Regions from separate parts of the Bradyrhizobium sp. AUGA SZCCT0169 genome, predicted to be linked through region 1. Evidence: predicted binding sites of a transcription regulator. Region 1 holds the regulator's gene; each other region holds the start of a gene.
The links. The regulator PhoB, encoded in region 1, activates phosphate uptake and scavenging genes when phosphate is short. The targets are predictions, from matches to a motif close to TGTCATNNANCTGTCAT.

Region 1 (3,274 bases):
GGTCATGGCCATCACTGACGGTTAGAGACCGGCCACATAGCGTGCATTGGTGCGAACGCGGCACAGCCGGTCTTGCGAAAACAAAACGTGCCGCCTTTTCGGGGCGGCACGTGACAGGCATTCTATGCTGGCTTTGGACCGTGTCAACACGCCTAAAAACGGCTTTCCTGCAGTGCAGGATAAAGCAATCCGTAGCATTCCGGTGCCGTGGAAAACTCTAATTGCAATGCATAAATACCGGAACATGTGGACGCACGGACGCGGACTCTTGCGCCAGAGTCCCGCCATATTGTAGCGTCTGGGCTGTCGGGTACGACATCTCGTGCGGAAGTACTGACCCCTAGAGTCCATTTTGTAAGGCGTAAACGTTCGGGCGGCTTTTATGCGCCCGGCGAGGGCTAAGGGATTCTGCCCGCTGGGATTTTTGAGAATTGGCATCGCCAGCGCTGCCCCCCAATTGGCCGGCTCTGTGCGAAGGGAAGAATGCGATGACGGTATTGACCTGGTCCGACGAGCGCGTCGAGCAGCTTAAGAAGCTCTGGGAGGGCGGACTTTCCGCCAGCCAGATCGCCGCGGAACTTGGAAATGTGACGCGAAATGCAGTGATCGGCAAAGTGCACCGGCTGGGTCTTTCCGGCCGTGCCAAGAGCCCGTCCTCGGCCGCGCCGCGTCAGCGCAAGGCGCGCCCCGCCCAGCAGATGATGCGGGTGGCGCGCCCGGTGTCGCGCGGCAACACCGCGCTGGCCCACGCCTTCGAGGTGGAGATGGAGCCGGATCCGGTCGCCTACGACAATGTGGTGCCGATGAGCCAGCGGCTGACGCTGCTCGAATTGAACGAGGCCACCTGCCACTGGCCGATCGGCGATCCGTCCAGCTCGGAATTCTTTTTCTGCGGCGGCAAGGCGCTCACCAGCCTGCCCTATTGCGCACATCACTCGCGCATCGCCTATCAGCCGGCCTCCGATCGCCGCCGCCCGGCGCCGAAGCCGACGCGCTAAGAGCGCGCGGCGTTACGACGAATATTTGCCGTCGTCCCGGCCTTGAGCCGGGACCCATAACCACCGATGGCCGTGGTTATGCTTGGCTGGAGCTCCAGCCTTTTTAGAGCAATCAATATTTGTGGTTATGGGTCCCGGCTCAAGGCCGGGACGACAGCGGATATTGCTGCGCCTTACCCGCCCTACTCGACCTTCGCGAAGCGGTCATCCAGCGCGTAGCCGGCGCCGCGCACGGTGCGGATCGGGTCCTGTTCGCGGCCGGGATTGAGCAGTTTGCGCAGGCGGCCGATATGGACGTCGACGGTACGCTCGTCGATATAGATGTCGCGGCCCCAGACGCTATCGAGCAGTTGCTCGCGGCTGAACACGCGGCCGGGATGTTCCAGGAAAAATTCGAGCAGGCGATATTCGGTCGGGCCGAGATCGATCGGACGGCCCGAGCGCGCGACGCGGCGCTTCTCGCGATCGAGTTCGATATCGCCATAGGTCAGCACGGTGGCCAGCCGCTCCGGGCTCGCCCGCCTGAGCAGGCCCTTCACCCGCGCCAGCAGCTCCGGCACCGAAAAGGGTTTTACGATGTAGTCGTCGGCGCCGGTCGCCAGCCCCCGCACCCGTTCGCTTTCCTCGCCGCGCGCGGTCAGCATGATGATCGGCAGCGCCTTGGTCTCCGGCCGCGCCCGCAAGCGCCGGCACAGTTCGATGCCGGACAGGCCCGGCAGCATCCAGTCCAGCACGATCAGGTCGGGCACCCGCTCCTTCAGCCTTGTATCGGCGTCGTCACCGCGGGCGACGGTTTCGACCTCATAGCCTTCGGCATCGAGGTTGTAGCGCAGAAGCGTGGTGAGCGCTTCCTCGTCTTCAACCACCAGAATGCGTGCGTTCATCTATGTCAGCCTCTTGATATCCAGTATTTTGACGCGGTTTGTTACGCGAACGTCTTCCGCTTCCAGTTTCGCATCTAGTTTCGATTCTAGTTTCCTGGCACCGTCGTGGCGAAATTGGTCATGTCGCCCTTCGGGCGCTTGTCGAGCATCTGCTGGCCTTCGATCATGTAGAACACGGTCTCGGCGATGTTGGTGGCGTGGTCGCCGATCCGTTCGATGTTCTTGGCGCAGAACATCAGATGGATGCAGAACGAGATGTTACGCGGATCTTCCATCATGTAGGTCAGGAGTTCGCGGAACAGCGAGGTACAGATGGCGTCGACTTCCTCGTCGCCCTTCCAGACCGCCATCGCCGCCGGCAGGTCGTGCGACGCGTAGGCGTCGAGCACGGACTTGACCTGCGACTGCACCAGATCGGTCATGTGTTCGAGACCGCGGATCAGCTTCAGCGGCTGGAAATCGTTCTCCAGCGCGGCGACGCGCTTGCCCATGTTCTTGGCGAGGTCGCCGATCCGTTCCAGATCGGTGGCCACCCGCATGGCGCCGACGATCTCGCGCAGGTCGATGGCCATCGGCTGGCGGCGGGCAATCGTCAGCACCGCACGTTCCTCGATCAGGTGCTGCAGGCGGTCGATCTCGACGTCGGACGCGACCACGCGCTTGCCAAGCGCGACGTCACGGCGGATCAGGGCATCGACGGATTCGGTGATCATGCGTTCGGCAAGGCCGCCCATTTCGGCGACCAGGCGGGTCAGTTCCTGAAGATCGCTGTCGAACGCCTTCGCGGTATGTTCTGAAGCCATTGTCTTCTCCTCGCGATGTGCGCTTAGCCGAACCGGCCGGTAATGTAATCCTGGGTGCGTCGATCGCTCGGCGAGGTGAAAATCTTGTTGGTGTCGTCGAATTCGACCAGATCGCCGAGATACATGAAGGCGGTCTTGTCCGAGACGCGCGCCGCCTGCTGCATGTTATGGGTCACGATGGCGATGGTGTAATCCTCCGCCAACTCCGTAATCAGTTCTTCGATCTTGGCGGTCGAAATCGGGTCCAGCGCCGAGCAGGGCTCGTCGAACAGGATCACTTCCGGGCGCACCGCGACGGTGCGTGCGATGCAGAGCCGCTGTTGCTGGCCGCCGGAGAGGCTGAGGCCCGATGCATTCAGCTTGTCCTTGACCTCGTTCCACAGCGCGCCGCCACGCAACGCCTTTTCGACGCGGCCGTCCATCTCGGATTTCGAGATCTTCTCATAAAGGCGGATGCCGAAGGCGATGTTTTCGTAGATCGTCATCGGAAACGGCGTCGGCTTCTGGAACACCATGCCGACCCGGGCGCGCAGCAGATTGAGATCGAGCTTGGGGTCGAGGATGTTGGTCTGGTCGAGCATCAATTGCC
Region 2 (3,274 bases), on a different contig from region 1:
CGCGCGTTCGCAGACTTCGTCGAGAGCGATTTCGATCTCGAACGCGTCGGCGAACATCCGGTGCGCGGCTTCAACGACCCAATCGAGCTGTACGCGTATCACGGCTGAATGCCGATCCATGTCCGTGCGATCGTCTCCAGTCGCTTGACACAAGGCATCGATGTTCTCATTATGTTCTTTTATCGGGAACATCGTCGAAACGTCATGGGCGAACGGTCGGATGGCAACGACAGCCACCATCCTCCATGCGGACCTGGATGCGTTCTATGCCTCGGTAGAGCAGCTGCTTGATCCTTCGCTGCGCGGCAAACCCATTGCCGTCGGTGGCGGGGTTGTGCTTGCCGCGTCTTACGAAGCCAAGGCCTTCGGGGTCCGCGGCGGCATGCCGGGACGGCAAGCGTGCGAACTCTGTCCGCAGCTCATTTTTGTCGGCGGACATTTCGGGGAATACCAGCGGCTGGGCGATGCCGCCATCAAGGTGATTGGCGATTTCACGCCCCTCGTCGAACGGATCTCCATTGACGAGGCCTTTGCCGATGTCGCGGGCTGCACCCATCTGTTCGGTCCGCCTGCCGAAATCGCGATGGCCATCCGCCAACGCGTGCGCGCCGAGCTTGGCCTTCCGATCTCGGTCGGTGTCGCGCGCACCAAGCATCTGGCGAAAATTGCTTCGCAAGTGGCCAAACCCGACGGGCTCGTCGTTGTCGATCCCGACACGGAGCTCGGATTTCTTCACCACCTGCCGGTTGAGCTGATGTGGGGCGTCGGTCCGGCGACGCGGGCACGGCTGGCCGAAATCGGCGTGCTCACGATCGGGCAACTGGCAACGACACCGGGAGGCTCGCTCAAGCGGGTGCTTGGTTCCGCGGCAGGGACGAAGCTTTCGGCGCTGGCGTGGAATCGTGACCCTCGGGAAATCAAGACGCACCGCCGCGCTCGATCGGCAGGAGCGCAATCGGCGCTCGGCAGGAAGCCCGCCGAAGAGCGGGTTGTTCGACCCACGCTGCTTCACCTTGCTGACCGAATCGGCAGCCGGCTCCGCGCCAAGTCGAGGCCCGGGCGAACCGTGACGGTCCGCGTTCGCTTCGCCAATCTGAAGTCAGTCACGCGCTCGGTCACGCTCGACGCTCCCGTCTCCGCGACCCTGATTCTGGCCGAGGTCGCCGGGGAGCTGGTGCGCGCTGTCCTCGCCGATCATCCTCACGAGAAAACCATTTCTCTCCTGGCGATGTCCGTGTCGCATCTTGGAGAGCAGCGGGATGTGGAGCTCGAACTCCCGCTCGGACTTGGCGATGAAGCACGCCGCCCCGGCAGCAAAAAAGGCATGGCGCGTTCGGCGGCCGACCAAGCCGTCGATAAAATCCGCGATCGCTTCGGATGGGATGCGATCGGCTACGGATCGGTGGCGCCAGGTGTCTCTTCTTCCGTTCCCGACGCGTTTCGAAAACTCGCTGAAAAGGACCTGTGACCGTCACGCGTCCAGCGCGCGCCCAAAGCCTACGCAGTGCACGCGCCGTCACAGACTCAACGGGGTGTGTCGCCTGAGAACTAAAACGGGGATTTTGCAAGCGGTTAGCTCGCGACACGATGCCTGCCGCGTCGCGGGGCGCTTCCGGTGGACGATGGACAATGGTTAATAAACCGTCACCGCGTTGTAATTAACGCCGGTTTATATTCCGGCCGCTGACGCGCCCCGCGCGACAACACGCGATTCCCCACCTTCAACGCTGCGCGAGCCCCTCGTGCCGCTGCGGCCTGCTTTTGCCTTTTTTTATCATGGAGATTATCGATGGCTCTTGGTCCCGGTTCGATCGCTTTCGTCGGTTTCAACGCGGACGGAACTGACGGATTAGCGTTCATTGTCATCGACCCGATTGCTGCGGGAACGGTTGTCCGCTTCAGCGACAAGGAATGGAACGGCCTGGAAATCGGATCTGGTGGCGCTTTCAACACCGGCGAGGGCGGTCTGACCTGGACCAATGGCGGAGGCGATCTGGCTGCCGGCACGATTGTCGAACTCCTCAACACCTCCGTGGCCGGCCGCACCGCCAATATCGGTACAGTCACTGGCGCAGGTTTTGCGCTCGGTAACTCGGAAGAGTCGATCTACGCCTTCGTCGGAACCTCTGACACCGCCCCGACCACCTTCCTGGCTGCGGTCACCAACAACAATGGCGGCTTCACCGACGCCAATGTCAGCGGCTTGCTCGCAGGCACCGGGCTCGTCGCGGGCTCCACGGCTTTGGTGCTGCCCCGGACCGACGGCGCCGATGTTGCCGCCTACAACCCGGCTTTCGGTGGCAGCTCGTTCGCATCGCGCGCGGACGCCCTTGTCGCGTTCAATACGACGACCAATTTTGTCGCGCAAAGCGGTAGCGGCGACCAGGATGGCGACGGCACCACTCCCGATGCGCCGTTCCTCACCGATGCGCAGTCTCCGCTCGCGGGTGTGACCTTCACCATCCAGTCAGGCATACCGCCGCAGATTGTCGGCTTCGCCTCAGGTTCTGTTTCGGTCTCGCAGGTCGAAGGCAATGCCGGAACGACCGCCTTCAGCTTCACGGTGGAGCGCACCGGCGGCACCATTGGTGACGTCAGCTTCAGCGGCCAATTGACTTCGGCGGCGGCTGATGCCGCCGATTTCAATGGCGCAACGCCTCCGCCGTTCGCCTTCAACGGCAGCATTGCCGCCGGCCAGAACTCGACGGTCGTAACCGTCCAGGTCAATGGCGACACGACGTTCGAGCCGACTGAGAACTTCAACCTGGCACTTCAGACGGTCGTCAACAGCGACGCGACCGTTTCGACCTCGCTCGGCGCGCAAACGACGGCGACCGGAACGATCGAAAACGACGATGCCGCCGGCCCCGGAAACGTGATCGAGGGCATCACGATCCTGGATCAGGCGCCGTCGCTGCAGGGCGACGCCGTAACGCCGACCGCCACCAATACGGTTCAGCTGGTTCGCCTCGGCAATTACGCACCCGCCGCCGGCACCAACGCCGAAGTGGTTTCGTTCGATCCGTCGACCGGCCGGGCCTACTTGCTCAACACCATCGGCAACACCATCGATATCGTTTCGATCAGCGCCAGCGGCGCCGTGAACCTCGTGTCCTCGATCGACCTGACCGCACTCGAAGGTTTCAACGGGGCAAACTCGGTCGCGATCAAGAACGGTGTGCTTGCCGTCGCCTACGCCAGCGATCTGACCGGCGCCAACGGTTTTGTCGCGTTGTTCGACGCCAACGGTACGCTCGTCAACACCGTGGAAGTC
Region 3 (3,274 bases), on a different contig from region 1:
GTCGAGGGCATCCGGGCCTCCGGCGGCAATGCGCTGCACGAAATACGGTTTGGGCTGATGCCGCAGGTGCTGCCTGTGATCGCAGGGCAGGTGCTCTATTTCATCGAGTCGAACACCCGCTCGGCCACCATCATCGGCATCGTCGGCGCCGGCGGCATTGGATTGCAGCTGGCCGAGCAGATCCGGGTGCTGGAATGGCAGAAAGTCTCATTCTTGATCCTGATGATCCTGGTGGCAGTCGCCGCCATCGACTGGATTTCGGGCAAGCTGCGGTTTGCGATCATCGGCCAGCGCGCGGTGGTTTGATGGCAGCCCGTAGGGTGGGCAAAGGCGCACTTGCGCCGTGCCCACCAATCCTTTGTTGGGGAAGCAAGAGGTGGGCACGCTTCGCTTTGCCCACCCTACAAGCCTAATCGCTTTCCACCAGGAACTCGACGCGCTCGGCGGCAAAGCGTGAGCGCTTGGTAACGATCGGCCTGCCGTCAGGATCGACGTCGGTGCTGTCGACCACCAGCACCGGGCGGCCGAGCGCGAGATCGAGCCGTGCGGCGTCGCTGGCGTCGGCTATGGCGGCGGTGATGCGGGTGGAAGATCTGCGGTAATCGCGGATGCCGTAATGTGCGACCAGCTTGGTCATCGAGCGCACGCTGGCAAAGACCCGTCCCGCGTCAGGGAAGCGCACGGCGGAGAGCCATGAGGTGCTGACGCAGATCGGCGTCCGGTCGGCCAGCCGCAGCGCCTCGATCCGGACCAGGGGTGCGCCCGTCTTCAGTCCGAGTTCCCGCGCCAGTTCACGTGTAGCGACATCGTCGGACGCTGCGATCAACTGGCCACGCGGTTCATGGCCGCCGGCGCCGACGATTTCGGAAAACCGCGTCCGCGAGCGCAAGGGATAGGCGAGGCGTTGGGCCTCGACATAAGTACCGCTGCCGCGCTCGGCGCGCACCAGCCCGCGTTCGGCGAGCGTCGCCAGCGCTCGGCGCACGGTATGGCGGTTGACCCGATAGGTCTCGGCGATCTCCATCTCGCCCGGCAGCTTCTCACCCGCGGCGAAGCGGCCCTCGGCAATGCCGCGTTCGATCCCGTCGGCGACCTGCCGCCACAACGCCACACCGGTGGCCGCATCCTGCATGCTCATGCTGCAAATATATCCGGGACGGTCATCCGAAAAACAACCCTGTTGTCACCAAACAGTCATGGCGTTTGGTTATGAAGTTGTCTATTAGCATAGACAACTTGATTCCGGCAAGGTGGATATGACGGCAACCGAGAACGACAAGCAGGCGCAGCGCAAGGCGGTCATGGCGGTGCTGGCGCATTCCGATCCATCAGAGATATCCGGCCGTCTGGCGGCGATCACGCTGCCTGATCACGAGAATCTGCGTGAGCCGGAGAACGGCCTTGTGATGGTGCGCGGCCGTATCGGCGGCGACGGCTCTGCCTTCAATCTCGGCGAAGCCACGGTATCGCGCGCGGCGGTGCGGCTTTCGACCGGCCAGGTCGGCTTCGGCTACACGCTCGGCCGCGACAGGGAAAAGGCGCGCATGATCGCGCTGTGCGACGCCATGGTGCAGTCGGATGAATTCGCTGGCCTCATTGAGACGAAGGTGATCGCGCCGCTGCGCGCGGCGATATCTGCGAAACGGAGCCGCAAGGCGGCCGAGGCCGCGGCGACGCGGGTCGATTTCTACACCTTGGTGCGGGGAGAGGGCTGATGACGACGGTTGCCGAACTGCCCGCAGGATTTGCCGACAAGGTGTTGTCGGCGCAATCAACCTTCCGCTCCGTGATGGACGCGATGGCGCGTCCCGGCAGCGTGCAGCGCATTGCGGCCGTCGCCGGCACGCCCGCCGCCATGATGCGCGGCACCGCGGCTATTGCGCTGACCTTGTTCGACCATGATACGCCGATCTGGCTCGACAGCCGGATGTCGGAAATATCCGACGTTGCCAAATGGCTCAAGTTCCACACCAGCGCGCCTGTGATCGCGGATTCCTCGATCAGCAGCTTTGCCCTGATCGGCAGCCCCCGCGAACTTCCGGCGCTCGACCGCTTCGCGTTCGGCAGCAATGAATACCCGGATCGTTCGACGACGCTGATCCTGCAGATCGACAGCCTGACGCAGGGTCCCGCCCTCGAGCTGCGCGGCCCCGGCATCGACGGCACAGCGATCCTGCAAGCCGCGATCCAGCCGCATGATCTGTTCGAACGGCTCGCCACCAACGTGGCGCTGTTTCCGCGCGGCATCGACGTGGTGCTGGTCCATGACGATGCGATCGTCGCGATACCGCGCACCACGCGGCTGGTAGCGAGGGGAGGCTAGTTATGTACGTTGCCGTCAAGGGAGGCGAACGCGCCATCGAGAACGCTCATCGGCTGCTGGCGCATGAGCGGCGCGGCGACCGTGACGTTCCCGAGGTCTCGCTGTCCCAGATCTCCGAGCAGTTGTCGCTCGGCGTCGACCGGGTCATGACCGAGGGTTCGCTGTACGATCGCGAGCTCGCGGCGCTCGCGATCAAGCAGGCGCGCGGCGACATGATCGAGGCGATCTTCCTGGTCCGCGCGTTCCGCGCCACGCTGCCGCGCTTCGGCACCACCGAGCCGGTCGATACCGGCGCGATGCAGGTGCGGCGGCGGATTTCCTCGACCTTCAAGGACATTCCGGGCGGGCAAATCCTCGGCCCGACGTTCGATTATACCCATCGTTTGCTGGACCCACAGCTTGCTGAGGGGTTTTCTCCGGAAACGCCGGAGACCAGCGAAGCCTCGCTCGCGGCGACGCCGCGCGTGACCGACATTCTTGGCCGTGACGGCCTGATCGAGCCGTCGCCGGCAGCGGATGCCGAGACGCCGGTCGGCGATCTCACGCGCGAGCCGCTCAGCTTCCCGGCGGATCGCGACCTGCGCCTGCAGAACCTGGCGCGCGCCGACGAAGGCTTTCTGCTGGCGCTTGGCTATTCCTCGCAGCGCGGCTATGGCCGCAACCATCCGTTTGCCGGTGAAATCCGCTTCGGCGAAGTCGAGATCGAATTCATGGCCGAGGATGTCGGTTTCGCCGTGCCGCTCGGCGCGATTGCGATGACCGAATGCCAGATGGTCAACCAGTTCAAGGGCTCGGCCACCGAGGCGCCGTGCTTTACGCGCGGCTATGGGCTGGCGTTCGGGCAGAGCGAGCGCAAGACCATGTCGATGGCGCTGGTCGACCGTACGCTGCGTGCCCGGGAACTCGGCGAGGAGGTGATCGCACCCGCCCAGGACGAAGAGTTCGTGATGT

Region 2: the regulator PhoB is predicted to act here: its motif matches at 1,643-1,659, upstream of JQ609_RS15735 (choice-of-anchor I family protein).
Region 3: the regulator PhoB is predicted to act here: its motif matches at 1,182-1,198, upstream of phnG (phosphonate C-P lyase system protein PhnG).

What each region holds. Positions count from the first base shown of each region.
Region 1 is NZ_JAFCMC010000012.1:185,093-188,366, reverse strand. It holds gene JQ609_RS16685 (aspartate aminotransferase family protein) at 1-6, opposite strand, end outside; gene JQ609_RS16680 (GcrA family cell cycle regulator) at 489-998, shown strand; gene phoB (phosphate regulon transcriptional regulator PhoB) at 1,181-1,882, opposite strand; gene phoU (phosphate signaling complex protein PhoU) at 1,969-2,685, opposite strand; gene pstB (phosphate ABC transporter ATP-binding protein PstB) at 2,709-3,274, opposite strand, start outside.
Region 2 is NZ_JAFCMC010000011.1:161,719-164,992, forward strand. It holds gene JQ609_RS15725 (adenylate/guanylate cyclase domain-containing protein) at 1-108, shown strand, start outside; gene dinB (DNA polymerase IV) at 221-1,468, shown strand; gene JQ609_RS15735 (choice-of-anchor I family protein) at 1,790-3,274, shown strand, end outside.
Region 3 is NZ_JAFCMC010000020.1:18,117-21,390, reverse strand. It holds gene phnE (phosphonate ABC transporter, permease protein PhnE) at 1-306, shown strand, start outside; gene phnF (phosphonate metabolism transcriptional regulator PhnF) at 410-1,138, opposite strand; gene phnG (phosphonate C-P lyase system protein PhnG) at 1,257-1,715, shown strand; gene phnH (phosphonate C-P lyase system protein PhnH) at 1,715-2,323, shown strand; gene JQ609_RS21610 (carbon-phosphorus lyase complex subunit PhnI) at 2,326-3,274, shown strand, end outside.